3 regions of the Janthinobacterium sp. GW823-FHT06H09 genome follow, and region 3 is predicted to be linked to each of the others. Evidence: predicted binding sites of a transcription regulator. Region 3 holds the regulator's gene; each other region holds the start of a gene.
The links. Region 3 encodes FNR, which switches genes on or off when oxygen is low (the NO sensors DNR and NnrR bind a similar motif). Its sites were predicted from a motif close to TTGATNNNNATCAA; they were not measured.
Positions count from the first base shown of each region.

Region 1: a site for FNR is predicted at 2,830-2,843, ahead of cydD (thiol reductant ABC exporter subunit CydD). Genes of this name have one in related genera too.
Region 2: a site for FNR is predicted at 1,903-1,916, ahead of AC1Q6X_RS14315 (universal stress protein). Genes of this name have one in related genera too.

Region 1 is NZ_JBXAHC010000019.1:33,808-39,702, reverse strand. Features, by position in the region: gene AC1Q6X_RS24820 (amino acid ABC transporter ATP-binding/permease protein) at 1-1,069, opposite strand, end outside; gene cydD (thiol reductant ABC exporter subunit CydD) at 1,066-2,766, opposite strand; gene AC1Q6X_RS24810 (GbsR/MarR family transcriptional regulator) at 2,904-3,455, shown strand; gene AC1Q6X_RS24805 (PEP-CTERM sorting domain-containing protein) at 3,762-4,328, shown strand; gene AC1Q6X_RS24800 (hypothetical protein) at 4,488-4,667, shown strand; tRNA gene AC1Q6X_RS24795 (tRNA-Arg) at 4,739-4,813, opposite strand; tRNA gene AC1Q6X_RS24790 (tRNA-Pro) at 4,908-4,984, opposite strand; gene glmM (phosphoglucosamine mutase) at 5,122-5,895, opposite strand, start outside.
Region 2 is NZ_JBXAHC010000007.1:277,609-283,503, reverse strand. Features, by position in the region: gene AC1Q6X_RS14330 (M56 family metallopeptidase) at 1-329, shown strand, start outside; gene AC1Q6X_RS14325 (hypothetical protein) at 394-894, shown strand; gene AC1Q6X_RS14320 (class I SAM-dependent methyltransferase) at 901-1,716, opposite strand; gene AC1Q6X_RS14315 (universal stress protein) at 2,081-2,917, shown strand; gene AC1Q6X_RS14310 (hypothetical protein) at 2,987-3,856, shown strand; gene AC1Q6X_RS14305 (NADP-dependent malic enzyme) at 3,908-5,895, opposite strand, start outside.
Region 3 is NZ_JBXAHC010000005.1:351,305-357,199, forward strand. Features, by position in the region: gene AC1Q6X_RS10755 (response regulator) at 1-2,194, opposite strand, end outside; gene fnr (fumarate/nitrate reduction transcriptional regulator Fnr) at 2,434-3,192, shown strand; gene AC1Q6X_RS10765 (FixH family protein) at 3,319-3,843, opposite strand; gene ccoG (cytochrome c oxidase accessory protein CcoG) at 3,990-5,372, opposite strand; gene ccoP (cytochrome-c oxidase, cbb3-type subunit III) at 5,377-5,895, opposite strand, start outside.

The sequences.
Region 1 (5,895 bases), on a different contig from region 3:
AGATGGCGACATGGCTGCCCGCATGTGCGGCGCTGACCTGTTCCAGGCGCAAGCCCGGTGCGCTGTCAGCCGGCGGCACTGCGATCTCCTGAGCATCGAGGCGCGGCGCCAGGCGGCGCATGGCCAGCAGCATGCGCCCCGCTTCCAGCGCGCCACGGCGCAGTCCCGCAAACGGTTCCACGGCTGTCAATGCAATCAACAGGGCCAGGGCCGCCAGCGGCACGTTCAGCGCCTGCTGCTGCACCAGCGCGGCCACGGCCAGCAGCACCCCTGCCAGGGTCGCGCTGCCCGCCACGCCATACGCGGCGCCGGCCGCCGTCTCCAGGCGCAGCAGGGCAACATCGGCTTGCGCCAGCGAGCGGTCGATCTCTCCCAGCGCGGCGCACTGGGCGTCGATGCGGCCCGCCATCACCAGGTCCGTCTGGCCCGCCACCAGGTCGATGGTGGCGGAACGCAGTTTTTCGATGGCGCGTGTACGCACGATGGCGGGACGGCGGGCGCCGCGCGCCAGAAGCCAGCTGATGCCGCCGCCGGCGGCCAGCAGCCACGCGGCCAGGCCCAGGCCCAGCTGCCACTGCATCACGCCCAACGCCACGCCGGCCAGCAGGGCCACGCACAGTGCCGTGAAGGCGGGCACCAGCAGGCGCAGATACAGCGATTCGAGCGCGTCGATATCGGCCGTCAGGCGGAACAGCAGCCTGGCGGGCTGGCGCAGCAGGCGGCTGGCCGCTTCCGGACGCGACCAGCCGCGAAACAGCTGCACGCGGATGGCCGCCAGGGCGGCGAACGTGGCGTCGTGCGTGACGAGGCGCTCCGCATAGCGCGAGCCAGTGCGGCCGATAGCCAGCAGGCGGATGCCGGCCGACGGGCCGAACACGTCGAACAGGATGGCCGTCGAGGCATGCAGGCCGGCGATCGAGGTGGCCGTGATGAACCAGCCGGACAAGCCCAGCAAGGCCATGCCGGCCACGGCCGTCAGGGCCGCCAGCACGGCGCCCCCGATCAGCTTGCGGGGCTGGGCCAGCAGCAATTGCCGCAGCACGGGGTGCGATATCAGCGATGTTTTCATGCGCGCGCCTCTGCCTTCTGCGTCTGCGCATGCGCCTGGGCATCAACTTGCACCGTGCGCTGCAGCCGGCCAGCCAGCACGGGGTCGTGCGTGGCGACAAGCATCGTCTTGCCTTTTGCCAGGGCCAGCAAGGCGTCCGTGACGCGCGCCGCCGTTTCGCTGTCCAGGTGGGCCGTCGGCTCATCGACCAGCAGCAAGTCCGCATGCGGATGCAGGGCCACGCGGGCCAAGGCCAGGCGCACGGCTTCACCGCCGGACAAGCCCTGGCCGCCATCGCTGAGCATGACGGCCGGCTGCGCCTGCGCCACGCTGGCCAGGTCGGCCAGGTGCAGCGCCTGCGTCACGTGCGCGGCGTTCGCACCTGCCCGGCCCAGTGTCACGTTCTGGCTGACGGACGCGGCAAACACGTGCGGACGCTGGCCCATCCAGGCCATGCGCTGGCGCACGGTATTGACCGTACCGTCATTCAGGCGCACGCCGCCGATGCGGATGTCGCCGCCGCCGGCGGGCAGCAAGCCGGCCAGCAAGGACAGCAAGGTGGTCTTGCCCGCGCCGCTGGCGCCCAGCAGGGCCACGTGTTCGCCGGCGCGCACGCTCAAGTCCAAGCCGTCGAACACGGGCGCTTCGCCGGGATGGGCAAAGCGCAGTTGATGGATGTCAATGGCGGGCGGCGGCGCCACCGCCATGGCGGCGGCGGAGACGGCGGCAACTTCCGCACCAAAGCCCGGCAAAGGCACGCCCTCGGCGGCCAGATCGTGCAGTCCGGCCAGGCCCGCCTCGCCGGCCGCCTTGTCGTGCCAGACGGCGGCCAGCTCGCGCAGCGGCTCGAAGAACGCGGGCGCCAGCAGCAGGATGAACAAGCCCTGCCCCAACGTCAGTTCGCGGCCCCAGGTGCCGAAATCGAGGCTGCCCAGCAGCGAGAAGCCGATGAAGGCGGCCACCATGGCCACGCCCAGCGCGGAAAACAGTTCCAGCACGGCGGACGACAAAAAGGCGATGCGCAGCACCACCATCGTACGCCGGCGCACGGATTGCGACGAGACGTCCAGCCGCGCGGCCGTGGCATCGACGGCATCGAGCGCGCGCAAGGTGGCCAGGCCGCGCAGGCGGTCCAGCAGAAAGGCGTTCATGCTGCCCATTTCCACCATCTGCGCGCGGCTGGCCGCCTGCGCACCCATGCCCACGAGGGCCATGAAGACGGGAATCAGAGGCGCGGCGATGAGCAGGATCAGCGCGGCGATCCACGACAGCGGCGTCACCACGGCGAGGATCACGAGCGGCACGAGCATGACTTTCCAGCGCGCCGGCTTGTAGCGCACCAGATACGGCACGATGGCTTCGGCCTGCTCGGCAATGACGCTGGCCGCCTGGCCTGACTGGGCGCGCTGGCGGTCCAGCGGCGAACGGCGCGCCAGCGCCTGCGCCACTTGCCCGCGCAAGGTGGACAGGTGCGCGCGCGCGGCCGCATACATGCGCCGCGCGCCCCACGCTTCGCAGCCGGCGCGCAGCATGCCCAGCAGCAGCACGCCGGCGGCCGGCAACAGGGCCGCGCGCCACGGCGCGCCATCGAGCATGGCTTGGACGGCCCAGGCCAGCAAGGCCGCTTGCGGCAGCCACAGCAAGGCGGCGCCGCCTTGCGCCAGACTGGCGGCACGGGGAAGAATAAAGCGGGGCAAGGACAGTGGCGAGGTCGTCATCTTATATTTTTTGAGTTTTCAGAATTTTCTGTAAATTCGATTTTTTGTATAATACTGCGAAACATGACATATATCAATTGACCCTGGCGGTTTGGCGTGAAAAAATTCAGATAATTATGAAAACTCAAAATATCCAAATGACGCCGCTGATCCTGACCTTCGTCAGCCATTTCGGCGAGATGGGCAGCCGCTGGGGCTTTAACCGCACGGTGGGGCAAGTGTACGCCTTGTTGTTTGTCGCGGAGCATCCTTTGCACGCGGATGAAATCGCGGAGCACCTGAGTTTTTCGCGCTCGAACGTGAGCATCGGCCTGAAGGAATTGCAGGGCTGGGGCTTGATCCGCCAGTCGCGCATCCCCGGCGACCGGCGCGAGTATTTTTCCTCGCTGGGCGACGTGTGGCAAATCTTCCGCGTGGTGGCCGCCGAGCGCCGCCGCCGCGAGGTGGCCCCGACCTTGACAGTGCTGCGCGAAGCGCTGCTGGCCCCGGCCACGGAACCCGTGGATCAATATGCGCAGGAGCGCATGCGCGAAATGTATGAACTGGTCGACCTGGCCAACACCTGGTTCGACGACTTGCAGCGCCTGTCGCCCGAATCGATGGCGCAACTGATGAAAATGGGCGCCAAGGTACAAAAGCTGCTCAACGCCAAGGATCGCCTGTTTGGCGTCAGCAACAACAGCGACTGAAGCACCCGCCTCCCCTTTTCCCAAGTCCGAACGCCGCTAGCACAAGCTGGCGCGCCTTGTCACGCTATTTCCTAACGTCATGTTGGCCATCGCTAGCACATCCATACATAGCCGCATGCGATGTTGTCAAGCAAACCAATAGAATTATTAAAATTGTATTAATTTACATCAAGAGTAAGCTTGCATTTGCGTACTCAATACGCGCAGGAAATAGCAGCTAAAAACGGGCAATGGGATGACTTCCCCGGCAGGCAGGGGCGTATCCCTACACGATGTAGCAACTGTCTCAAGCACAAGGGGATTTTCATGAAAAGCATAAAAAGCATTGCCGTCAAGGCATCCATGCTGGCCGCAATGACCGTACTGGCAAGTGCAGCGCAAGCGGCCACCTGGGTCGATGTGGGGCCGGCCAGCGGTTTCGTCATTGCCGGCAGCACCGTCACCTATTCGCCATCACCGGCATTGGAGGTGAAATATTATGACGATAATCTGGTGCCGCAGAGCCCCTCGGACATCCAGGGCTACATCAATGGCGTGTTCGGCAGCAGCCTGGGCGCCGCCGTTTCGTATTGCGACAGCGCCACTTCGGGCTGCACTGCCGGCACCACGGCAGGCCTGAGCGGCGGGGTCAATTCCTATACGAGCGCGGCCGCCTATGACTATCTGGCCATCCACTTCGGCCAGGGCGAACTGGTGTTCCACTGGGCCGCGCCAGTGGCTGCCGGCACCACGTTCACGGTGGAAGGCCTGCCCAAGGATCTGAGCAACTACAGGGCCTTCATTTCCGCCGTGCCGGAACCTGAAACCTATGCCATGCTGCTCGCCGGCCTGGGCCTGCTGGGCTTCCTGGCACGCCGCCGCCAGGGAAAGTAAGCATCACCAGCGGCAGCGGCGCAACGGCGTCCGCTGCCGCCTCCATGCCAGCCGCATCTTTACGCCGCGCTTGCGGCGCCAGGCACGCTTTTTACACCATTTTTAGATCCCTCTCGCTATGCTCGACGGCATCCACTGCTGATCGACGAGGGAGATCTCATGCACGAACAACCGTTTCAGCCACGCGCGCGCAGCGTGATCCGCCAGCACTTGCCCGCGCGGGAACGGCTGCGCCTGGCCCGGCTGTCCAGCAAGAAAATGGGGTCGCTACTATCCGCGCTGCTGTTCGCGGCGCCGCTGTTGTATTTGCTGAGCGTGGTACTGTTTGCGCAGCCGTGACACGGCAGGCAGGCAAAAGATGAAGAGTGATGGCAATGCGACAGGCTGTCGCGTGCATGACCAGCATGAACTGGTCCGCCCAGAGGGAATCGAACCCCCATTCACGGTTTAGAAGACCGTTGTCCTATCCGTTGAACGATGGGCGGAAAGGTGCAGCATTTTAGTCTATGCGCGCCAGCAATGCCAAGGCGTCGCACAATAGAAAACGGGCTGTCATTTCTGACAGCCCGCTTATGACTTTGGTCGGAGTACAAGGATTCGAACCTTGGACCCCCTGGTCCCAAACCAGGTGCGCTACCGGGCTGCGCCACACTCCGAAGACAAGATAATAACGCCCCTGCCCAATTTCGTCAATTGCCCCAGGCGAATTAGATGGAAATAACTATCGCGCCTGCTTGAAGAGGCTTGCTGAAAACGTTCAGGGCAAGGCAGTGCAACGCCGCCTTGGGCGTTTTCAGCTGCCGACCTTGTCGGCGATGCGGCGCGCCATGCTCTCGGCCTTCTCCTTGTCCTTCGCCTCCACCATCACACGGATCAGCGGTTCGGTGCCCGAAGCGCGGATCAGCACGCGGCCCGTGTCGCCCAGTTCGGCCTCGACCAGCTCTTTCTCGGCCACCATGGCGGCATTCTTCTGCCAGTCGAAACCGGGCGCCACGCGCAGATTGATCAGGGTTTGCGGGAACAGCACCAGTTCGGCCAGGCATTGCTGCAGGCTTTGGCCGCTGCGCTTGAGCGCGGACAATACTTGCAGCGCAGAGACGATGCCGTCGCCCGTCGTGTGGCGGTCCAGACACAGCAAATGGCCCGAGCCCTCGCCGCCCAGTATCCAGCCCTTTTCCTTCATGACTTCCAGCACGTAGCGGTCGCCCACCTTGGCGCGCGCAAAGCCGATGCCCTGCTGCTTGAACAGCACTTCCAGCGCCATATTCGTCATCAACGTGCCGACGGCGCCGGCCACGGGACCCGTCGCCAGACGGTCCTTGACCATGACGTACAACAATTCGTCGCCGTTGTACAAGCGGCCCGTGGCGTCGCACATGATCAGGCGGTCGGCGTCGCCGTCAAGGGCGATGCCCAGGTCCGCGCCGTGCTCGACGACGGCTTCGGCCATGGCCTTGGTTGCCGTGGCGCCAAAGCCCGCATTGATGTTGAAGCCATCGGGCTTGTTGCCGATGGCGATGACTTCCGCGCCCAGTTCATGGAAGACGTGCGGCGCGATATGGTAGGC
Region 2 (5,895 bases), on a different contig from region 3:
TGCTGGCGCACGCACAATGCCGGCTGGCCGCGCGCGATCCGCAGTTGCTGGCCCTGGCCTACGGCTTGATCGTGATCATGCCGTGGAATGTGCCCCTGTGGTGGCAGCTGCACCGGCTGCGCTTTGCCATCGAGGTCGATTGCGATGCGCGCATGCTGGCACGCGGCCACGCGCTGCGCGACTATGCCTTCGTCCTGCGCCGGCACGGCCAGTATTATTCGGGCTTGACGGGCGCCTCGCCCATCGTGCTGAACGATCCGCTGACGCTGCGCCGGCGGCGCCATCTGATGGCCAGATTTACCCGGGACCGGGCGGCGAACTTGCTATAGTAGCGGCAACGCCGCGCGGCACGCCCGCGATCCCGGCTCCCCCCTTCGAAATCAGAGAGATACCATGCTTTACCTGCTTGCCATCGTGATCGTCATCGCCCTGCTGTACTACGTCTTCAGCGGCCGCACGCCCGTCAAACCGCTGCACAAACCGCTCGTGTCCGTGCGCCAGTACGTGCCGGCGATCCCTGCGGGCGCACCGGCGCACCACTGGAGCGACGAGGGGCGCTTTGCGTCGGAAGTGGAAAACGAAGCGATGTACCAGCCCGCCATCGCCAGGCTGACCGGCGAACACGGCCCCGGCAACGCGGAAGAAAAATGCCTGGCCCTGCTCGTCTGCGACGATGCCAACCCGTTCCAGGACAAGGCCATCGCCGTCTTCATCGACGGCCTGCTGGTGGGCTACCTGTCGCACAACGACGCCCTGCGCCTGCGCCGCAACCTGGGCCGCATGGATCTGGTAGGCCAGCTGACCTCGTGCGACGCCGTCATCCGCGGCGGCGGCCTGTGGAACGGCAAGCGCCTGTCGTACGCCGTCTGGCTGGACTTGCAGCCGTACAACTAATGATCGCTATAGCGCGCGCGCCAGCCTGACGGCCCGCGTGGCAATAAAGCTGGGCAGGAATTTTTCAATTTCAAAGCGCGGGTGGGGATGCATTTCCTCGTGGTAACCGGCCAGCACGAAGCCCGCCGCCAGCTGGCCGCCGATCTGGCTGTCCAGGCCGTGGCCGAACACCAGCGCCTCGCCCTTTTCCATGCGCGCCGCCAGCGCATCGGCATCCATATCCTCCACATCCGAATACGGCAGCACGAAACGTGGCCGTATCAAGCCCTGCTGTGCCCATTGCGGATCGCGGTCGCCGATGAAGACGGCCGGGTTGAAGAAACTGCTCAGCAGCACGCCGCCATCGGCCAGCACGCGCGCGCATTCGCGCCACACGGGGGCGATATCGGGCACGTACTGGTTCGACACGGGGTGGATGATGACATCGAAGCTGGCGTCGGCAAAGCAGGCCAGATCGCGCATATCGCCCTGGACGGTGGCCAGTTGCAAGCCGTCGCGTTCGGCCACCATGCGGTCTTGCGCCAGTTGCTGTTCAGACAGATCGAAGACGGTGACGTGCGCGCCGGCGGCAGCCAGCACGGGCGCCTGCTGCCCGCCGGCACCGGCCAGGCACAGGATGCGCTTGCCGCGCACCTCGCCCAGCCAGCCGGCTGGCAAGGGACCGGGCGTCAGATGGATTTGCCACTGCCCGGCACGGGCCGCGGCGATGGTGGCGCTATCGACGGGTTGCGACCACGGGCTGTTCCGTGCAGCCTGGGCATCCCAGGCTTGCTGATTGTGCTGCAAGAAGTTGTTACCGTTATTACCTAAAGGCATCGTCATCCTTTCAGAAAAACAGGACGCGAATGTAGCATGACTCCAGGCAAGGCGCCGAGAATTGAACTCCCGCCACGGCCAGCGTTGTTGCGTCACACAAGGAAGTGCCGGACAGATGGCGCCGGCGCCGATGCAGACCACTGGAAGGGCAAGGAGTTCAAGGCCATTATGGCTGGTGGCGGCCCCCGCATTTTGATGCACATCAAACAGCTCGCAATCTCCTGGCTATCGCCTTGCGAAAGGCCCTCGCCCGTGTTTTTTTGACCCACGTCAAGCCCCGCATAAGAAAACCGCCCGCCGGCACGGCAATGCTGGACTTGCCCGTGTTGCCGTTCTAGCCTTGTTGCCACCCTGACTAGCGAATGACACCATGGCTTACAAATCCATCCTCGTCCACGCCGACCTGTCGCGCCATGCGCCGCAGCGCGTCGCCATCGCGGCGCGGCTGGCGCACACGCACCAGGCGCACCTGATCGGCGCCGCCATGACGGGCGTGTCGCGCTTTACCCTGGAAAACAACCGCGGCATGCGCGGCGGCGCCGTGGCGGCGCAAATTACCGCCCTGCACGGACAGGCGGAGCAGGCGCTGGACCAGTTTGAAACGCTGGCGCGCCAGGCGGGCGCCGTTTCGCTCGAGCGGCGCCTGATCGAAGACGACGAGGATGGCGGCCTGGCCGTCAGCGCCCGCTACAGCGACTTGACGGTGCTCAGCCAGCACGACGCCAGCGAAGCGCTGCCCGGCGCCATGAGCGACCTGGTGCCCTACGTCATGCTGAACGCGGCCCGTCCCGTGCTGATCGTGCCGCGCAGCGGTCAATTCGCGCAAGTGGACAACACCGTGGTGGTGGCCTGGGATGGCAGCATGGAAGCGACGCGCGCCATCGGCCACGCCCTGCCCCTGCTGCGCGCGGCGCGCCTGGTGGTACTGACCCTGCTGCACCCGCCGGCCGGCCACGCGCAGCCGGCCCGCCATCCGGGCGCCGACATCGCCGCCTATCTGAGCCGCCATGGCGTGCCCGTCGAGGTGCGCCCCGCCGTCACCACGGGCGACGTCGGCGCGGCGCTGCTGGCCATGACGGCCGAAGTGCATGCGGACCTGCTGGTCATGGGCGGCTACGGCCACGCCCGCTTCCGCGAAATCCTGCTGGGCGGCGTGACGGAAACGGTGCTGCGCCAGATGACCTTGCCCGTGCTGATGGCGCACTGAGGTCCCGCGCGCCACGTTCTGTTGCACAATGGCTATACTTGCCTGATTTTCCATATCAAGGCAATGTAGATGAAGCAACAAATGATCAATTGGGGCAGCAGCCTGGCGCCGTTCGGCAGTGAACTGCTGTGGACCGCCCTGCCATCGATGCTGCTGTATGGCATGCTCGGCTTTGTGCTGGCGCTCGGCATCTGCTACCAGCTGGCCAGAAAATGCCTGCTCGTGCGCCGTCCGCGCGCCTGGCATGTGGCCGCCAAGCTCAGCTATGTGTTGATCCTGCTCGCACTGCCGCTCCTCGGCGGCGGGTTTGGCGCCGTGCACAGCGCACACCGCATGGTCAACCAGGCCCTCGAGCGCGACCTGCAGCCGGTGGTCGAAGCACAGATGCCGGCGCTGCGCGTCTACCTGGAGCAGCAGGTCAAGCTGATCGCCCCGGGCCAGCCCATCAGCGTGCGCAGCCTGCTCGAGCCCTTCGTGCAAGGCATGTATTACCAGCCCACGTCCAGCAGCTACTGGGAACGCAGCAAGGCGCGCTGGATCAATGAATTCATCCTGCGCCGCGGCAGCGTGCTGCTGACCCAAGTGCTGCAGGAACAGCTGATCGCCAGGGTCGGCCTGCTCGGCGAAGCGCTCAAGGGCGCCAACTTCCGTGGCCAGGCGACGGGCGAGCTGGCCGCGCTGGGCACCGACCTGGCCGTGCGCCTGACCACCGACGTGGCGCGCCAGGCCGACTTCAGCAAACTCGACAAGTCAGTGCCGATGATTTTCATCGACGCCATCAAGCGCCAGGCCGGCGCGTATTTCAATTCGCTCAAGATCACGCTGGCCCTGTTCGCGTTGGTCGCGCTGCTGCTGGTATGGGGCGAGATCATGCTGTACCGCCACTATTACCGGCGCCGCCATCCGGCCGCCACGGCCCTGCCCGTGCCACCGACGTAAAAAAGCCGCCCCTCCTTGCGGATGGGGCGGCTTTTCATGTGCAGCTAACGCTTAGACCTTACGCTGGGCCACTGCGTCGACCACGCACAAGGCCGTCATGTTGACGATGCGGCGCACGGTGGCCGATGGCGTCAGAATGTGCACGGGCTTGGCGCAGCCGAGCAGGATCGGACCCACGGCGATGCCGTTGCCGGCCGCCGTCTTGACCAGGTTGTAGGCGATGTTGGCCGATTCGATGTTCGGCATGACGAGCAGGTTGGCGTCGTTCTTCAGTGCCGAATTCGGCATGATTTTTTGACGCAGCTTGCTGTCGAGGGCCGTATCGCCGTGCATTTCGCCGTCGATTTCCAGGTCCGGCGCGCGTTCCTTGACGATGGCCAGGGCGGCGCGCATCTTTTGCGCCGAGGCGCTGTCGCTGGAACCGAAGTTCGAGTGCGACAACAGGGCCGCGCGCGGCGACAGGCCGAAACGGGTCATCTCTTCGGCGGCCATGATGGTGATTTCGGCCAGCTGCTCGGCGTCCGGGTTTTCATTGACGTGCGTGTCGACCATCACCAGCTGGCGCTCCGGCATGATCAAGACGTTCATGGCGGCATACACGTTGCTGCCGGCGCGCTTGCCCAGCACCTGGTCGATGTATTTCAGGTGCAGCTGGGTGGTGCCGAAGGTGCCGCAGATCATGCCGTCGGCATCGCCCTTGTGGATCATCATCGAACCGATCAGGGTGTGGCGGCGGCGCATTTCCAGCTTCGCGTATTCCTCGGTGACGCCCTTGCGGCTGGTCATCGCGTAGTACGTGTTCCAGTAATCGCGATAGCGTTCGTCGAAGTCCGGGTTGATGACGTCGAAATCGACGCCTTGCTTGAGACGCAGGCCGAACTTCTGGATGCGCGCTTCGAGCACGGGCGGACGGCCCACCAGGATGGGACGCGCCAGTTTTTCATCGACCACCACTTGCACGGCGCGCAGCACGCGCTCTTCTTCGCCTTCGGCGTAGACGATGCGCTTGAGTTCGGCCGGCGTGGATTTGGCCATCAGGAACAGCGGCTTCATGAAGGTGCCGCTGCGGTAGACGAATTGCTGCAGGCTGTCCGCGTACGCCTGCAAGTCCTTGATCGGACGCGTGGCGACGCCGGAATCCTCGGCCGCCTTGGCCACGGCCGGCGCGATCTTGATCAGCAAACGCGGATCGAAGGGCATCGGGATCAGGTATTCAGGGCCGAACGACAGGTTGCTGATGCCGTAGGTGGTGGCGACGATGTCCGACTGCTCGGCGTGCGCCAGGTCGGCGATCGCGTGCACGACGGCGATTTCCATCTCGCGCGTGATGGTGGTGGCGCCGCAATCGAGGGCGCCGCGGAAGATGTAGGGGAAGCACAGCACGTTGTTGACCTGGTTCGGATAGTCCGAACGGCCCGTGGCGATGATGGCGTCGCTGCGCACGGCCTTGACTTCTTCCGGCAGGATTTCAGGGTTCGGGTTGGCCAGCGCCAGGATCAGCGGGTTCGGCGCCATCTTGCGCACCATGTCCTGTTTCAGCACGCCGGCGGCGGAAACGCCGAGGAAGATGTCGGCGTCCGGGATGACTTCGCCCAGGGTGCGCAGCGGCGTGTCTTGCGCGAAGCGTTCCTTGTCCGGATCCATCAGTTCCGCGCGGCCCTTGTAGACGACGCCGGCCAGATCGGTGACGTAGATGTTTTTCAGGGGGAAGCCCAGGTCGACGATCAGGTCCAGGCAGGCCAGCGCCGCGGCGCCCGCGCCCGACACGACCAGCTTGCAGTCCTCGATCTTCTTGCCGACGGCTTTCAGGCCGTTCAGGATGGCCGCGCCGACGATGATGGCGGTGCCGTGCTGGTCGTCATGGAAGACGGGAATCTTCATGCGGTCGCGCAGCTGGCGCTCGATGTAGAAGCACTCGGGCGCCTTGATGTCTTCCAGGTTCACGCCGCCGAAGGTCGGTTCCAGCGACGCGATGATGTCGACCAGTTTATCGGGATCCGATTCATTGATTTCGATGTCGAAGACGTCGATGCCGGCGA
Region 3 (5,895 bases):
GCACGACGTCGGCCTCGGCCGCGCTGGAGATTTCCTCCAGGTGGTTGCGGGCGAAGGCGTTGACCATCACCACGATGGGCTGGCGCTGGCCGCTGGCTGCCTGGCGGATAGCCTTGGCCGTGGCCAGGCCGTCCATCACGGGCATGTGCCAGTCGGCCAGCACCACGTCGTACGGCTGCTGCTGCGCCAGGCGCTCGCGGTACAGTTCGATAGCGGCAAAGCCGGAGTCCACTTCGTCGGCCAGCCAGCCCCATGCCTCGATCAGCTTGACGATCAGTTCGCGCGTGGTGCGGTTGTCGTCGGCCACCAGCAGGCGCAGCTGGCCCAGGGTGGGCGTGCGCCGCGTTTCGGCCGGCTGCGCCAGCATCTCGAACGGCACGCTGAACCAGAAGCGGCTGCCTTTGCCTTCGCTGCTGGCGACGGCGATGTCGCCGCCCATCATGTGGATCAGCTGTTTGCTGATGGCCAGGCCCAGGCCCGTGCCGCCGAAGCGCCGCGTGATGCTCTGGTCGCCTTGCGAAAACGCGGCAAACAGCTGCTGTTGCTGCAACTCCGTCATGCCGATGCCCGTGTCGCGCACTTCGAAGCGCAGCCAGGCGCGGCCCTTGTCTTTCTCGGACAGGCTGACGGCCACCACCACTTCGCCGCTCTCGGTGAACTTGATGGCGTTGCCGGCCAGGTTGACGAGAATCTGCTGCAGGCGCTGGGCGTCGCCCATGAGGCGGCGCGGCACGTCGGGCTCGACGGCAATCGCCAGTTCCAGCTCCTTTTCGCCCGCATTCATCGTCATCGTCGTGGCCAGCGTGTTCATGACCTCGTCGAGGTCGAATTCGACGGGCGACAATTCCATGCGGCGTGCCTCGATCTTCGAATAATCGAGCACGTCGTTGAGGATGCCCAGCAGCGACTGGCCGGCCACGCGCACCATGGTCAGATACTTGCGCTGTTCCGTATCGAGCTTGGTATTGCCCAGCAAATACACCATGCCCAGCACGGCATTGAGGGGCGTGCGGATTTCATGGCTCATGTTGGCCACGAAATCGCTCTTCGCGCGGTTGGCCGCCTCGGCCCGGTCGCGCTCCTGTTCCAGCTCCGCCGCGCGCGATTCGAGCTCCTGCTGCAAGCGGTCGCGCTCGCTCATCAGGCCGTTGAACGCTTCCGTCAGCTCGCCGATCTCGTCGCGCTGCTGCACGGGCACGGGAGTGAAACGGCTGCCGCTGGCGCGCAGCGCCTGCAGGGTGTCGCGCAGGCGCACCAGCGGCGAGAGCAGGCGCACGGTGACCCAGCCCAGCACGGCTGCGGCCAGCAGCGAGGCGAGGATGCTCCACAGCACCAGCCGGTACAGCACGCCGTCGAACGGTTCGAAGGCGTCGTCGAGGGGCAGCGAGGCGGCCAGCAGCCAATTTACGGATTTCAGGCGCTTGAAGCTGTTGACGGCCGTGATGCCGCGGCTGTTGGTGCTGACCATGGTGCCTTCGCCATCGTCCTTCAGCAGCCGGGTGGTCGTCAGGTTGGCGTTCGGCAGGCGCGGCTGCAGCAAACGGCTGGTGTCGGGATGCAGCACATAGCGCGGCACGGCGCCGCGCGTGAGGACGAAGTAATAGCCGCTCTTGCCGATCTTTTCTGAGCGCAACCTCCCCAGCAGGTTATCCTTGTACAGGCGCAGCACGCCGATCACCACGCCGGCCACCTGGCCATCGGCGCCCAGCACGGGCGCGACCATCTGCACGATGGGCATGCCGCTCGATTTGCCCAGCATCGGCTCGGTGATCATGGGCTGGCGCGTGCGCAGCACGGTCTGGAAATACTCGCGCTCGGCGACGTTGATCCCGGCGCGCCCCGCCACTTCCGGCATGTCGGCCACGACGGCGCCGTGCGCGTCGAGCACCAGCACGTCGTCGAACAGCACCAGCATCGAGCGGCGCGAATAGTAGTCGCGCAATTGGGCGGGCTGGGTGATCAGTTCTGGCGGCTGCTGCCGGGCCGTCAGGGTGACGATCTGCAGCAGCATGCCCAGCTTGTCGTCGAGCTCGGCGGCGGTGCGGCTGATCAGGGACGACTGCTGGCTCAACAGTACCTTGGTGAAATCGTCGCGCATGTGCTGCACCTGGATCATGGTGACCAGCGCGATCATGGCGATCGAGGTCAGGCTGGTGGCCAGCGCGACTTTTGCTTTGATGCCGAGAGGCTTCATGATTTCCTTTTCAGTACCGGGCGGCACAGGCGGCAGATAATGCTGTCAGGAATTTTCCTATCAATACCCCAGCTTGGCAAGCGCCGCCACGCAAATTGCCCTCTCCGCATGGGCTTTTGACGATGTTGCCATATAATTAAAGTCGGAACGTCGTTTATTCAGCGAAATTGCGGTGAAATTGGCACACGGCAACCCTGTATGCAGTAAACTTGTTGTTGCATTTTCTAAAAGGTACCGACATGACTGAAGCGCTACTCACTCCAACCTCGCCCACAGTGACCGTGGAAGCGTTGCGTGCGCGATGCTCGACCTGCAGCATGCATCAATTGTGCCTGCCGATGGGCCTCGACGTGGGCGACATGGACAGACTGGACCAGATCATCGGCCGCCGCCGCAAGATCGTGCGCGGCGCTTCGCTGTTCCGCATCGGCGACTCGTTCCAGAACCTGTATGCGATCCGTCTGGGCCACTTCAAGACCTACCAGATCAATCCGGGCGGCGAAGAGCAGGTGACGGGTTTTCAGATGGCTGGCGAACTGCTGGGCATGGACGCCATCAGCGCCGACCGCCACCACTGTAATGCGGTGGCGCTGGAAGACAGCGAAGTGTGTGAAATCCCGTTTTCCAGCCTGGAACAATTGCTGGGCAATATGCCGACCCTGCTGCGCCATTTCCACCGCATGATGAGCCAGGAAATCACGCGCGAGCAAAGTGTCATGCTGTTGCTGGGCAACATGCAGGCGACGCAGCGTTTTGCCGCCTTTATCGTCAACCTGGCGTCGCGCTATGAAGCGCGCGGCTATTCGGCCAGCAAATTTCAGTTGCGCATGTCGCGCGAGGAAATCGGCAACTACCTGGGCCTGACCATCGAAAGCGTCAGCCGTTTATTGTCGAAATTCAAGAAGGAAGGCTGGCTGCGCGTCTCCAACCGCGAGATCGAGATCTTGCAGCCGGCCAAGTTAAAAGCCATTACAGCCGGCACCGACGTCTGCAAGTAACAGCACCGTCAAAACCTACTGCGCGTCGTGCTTTGCGGCCTGCGATGCTCGCTGTGCTATAGCACAGCTGTGCTTCTCAGCCACAAATCACTGCCGCTCGCTACGGTTTTTTCCCGGCGCTGTACGTTATAACTCTTCATCCGCATGCAGCGCGATGCTGCGTTGCACGGGCCAGGTCCAGATGCCGGACAGGCGCCACTCGCGTTTGTCGTTTTCCACCAGCACTTGCCAGCGGCTGCGCTCGAGCATCGGCAGCGCCACGGAAAAATTGCCGGCCGCATCGGGCTGCACCAGCAGCTTGATATCCTTTTCCGGCAGGGTCGCATGCGCCAGGTGCAGCTGCAAAGGCCCCTGGTACGCCTTGCCGAAGCTGTGCACGGAGCCGCTCAGGCGCGCTGCAGCGACGTCATACGACAGGGTCGTATCCATGGCCAGGTCGCTGGCGATCGTGTCGCGCTTCAAATCCTGGTTGATCGCCTTGCCCTGCTTGTAATAGTCGCCCACCACCAGCGCATCGGGCTGCGTAAACGCGATATAGCCCATGAAGCTGCCGACGACCACGGACAGGCCGGGACCGATCATCAGCAGCCATGGCCAGCGGTGTTTGTACCACGGGGCAACGGGAGGTTGCAGTTTCAGACTGTCGGACATTGTGTTCTCCTTGGGGGTGGACCCTTTGGGTCCGACTCCAGCTTTTGCTTCCGGGTTGAAAATCAAGTGACCCTAACGCATGATTGATGATACCCCTACGGCGAAATAACGGGGTCGGACCCGGAGGGGCCGACCCCAAATCAACATCACCGCGGCACGATGAACACCGCGCTTTCGCGCACGTGCAGCGACGGGTCGTCCAGCGAGTGCAATTCGATCGCAATCTTGTTCGAGCCCTTCTCGCCGACGCCGTGCGGCACGCGCAGGCGGATCGGCCAGCCCAGCGTTTCCGTCGGCTGCAAGGTCACTTCGTCGCGCGTCAGCAAGGTCAGGCCCGGCAAGCCGGAAGCGCTGATTTTAAAGTGCTGGCTTTGCTCCGAGGTGTTCATGATCTGCAGACGATAGACGTTTTCGATCATGCCGTCTTCCACCTCGCGTCCCATCGAACCGCGGTCGCGGATCACGTCCATTTTCAGGGGCGTGCGCAGGGCCAGCGACGTACACACGGCGATGATGATCAGGGCCAGGATGGACGTGTAGATCAGCACGCGCGGGCGCATGGCGCGCTGGCGGATCTGCTTCGAATTGAAGTTGTTTTCCATCGCATGGTCGGTGCTGTAGCGTATCAGGCCACGCGGCCGCTCGACCTTGTCCATCACGGTATTGCAGGCATCGACGCAGGCGGCGCAGCCGATGCATTCATACTGCAGGCCGTTGCGGATATCGATACCGGTCGGACACACCTGCACGCACAGGGTGCAATCGATGCAGTCGCCCAGCTTGTCGTTGTTGCCGGCCTTCTTGCTCATGGCGCCGCGTGGTTCGCCGCGCTTGGCATCGTAGGTGATGATCAGGGTGTCCTGGTCGAACATGGCGCTCTGGAAGCGCGCGTAGGGGCACATGTATTTGCACACCTGCTCGCGCAGCCAGCCCGCGTTGCCGTAGGTTGCCAGGCTGTAGAACAAGACCCAGAACCATTCCCAGGGACCGAAATTGAGGGTGGTCACCTCGCGCGCCAGTTCCTTGATCGGCGTGAAGTAGCCGACAAAGGTAAAGCCCGTCCACAGGGCGATGGCGCCCCATACCAGGTGCTTGGCCGTCTTCTTGAACGCCTTGCGCACGGAGGGGCCCTGCTTGTCGAGGGCCATGCGCGCGCTGCGCGTGCCCTCGATGCGGCGTTCGACCCACAGGAAGATTTCCGTGTATACCGTTTGCGGGCAAGAAAACCCGCACCACACCCGCCCGGCAATGGCCGTGACGAGGAATAACAAATACGCACAGATGATCAGCAGGGCCGCCAGATAGATGAAATCCTGGGGCCACAGCACGACGCCGAAAATGTAGAACTTGCGCGTGGTCAAATCGAACAGCAGGGCTTGCCTGCCATTCCAGGTCAACCACGGCAAGCCGTAGAACGCGAGCTGGGTAAGCCATACGCATACCCATCGCCAGGTAGCGTAGCGTCCTTTGGCCTCGCGAGGGTAGATTTGCTCGCGGGCCGCATACATCTTGATGACTTGAGGTTCCATTACATCATTTCACGGGCGTCTGGGGATTCGACAGGCTCCAGACATACGCCGACAGCACGTGTACCTTGGATTCGCCGAGGAAGTCGCTGAAGGCCGGCATGGTGTTGTTGCGACCCTTGCGCACGGTTTCCATGATGGTATCGGCGCTGCCGCCGTACAGCCAGATCTTGTCCGTCAGGTTAGGCGCGCCGAGCATCTGGTTGCCCTTCGCATCGGCACCGTGACAGGCCATGCAGGCGCCGAACTTGGCCTTGCCCAGCACGGACTTGACGGGGTCCGACGTGGAACCGGACAGACTCAGCACGTAATGGGCCACGTTCTCGACATCTTTTTCGGAACCGAGCGCGGCGCCCATCGGCGGCATCTGCCCATTGCGGCCGTGCATGATGGTGGTCTTGATGATGTCGGGATCACCGCCATACAGCCAGTCCTTGTCCGTCAGGTTGGGGAAGCCCTTGTTGCCGCGGGCATCCGAACCGTGGCACTGCGCGCAGTAGGTCAGGAACAGACGCTGGCCGATCGC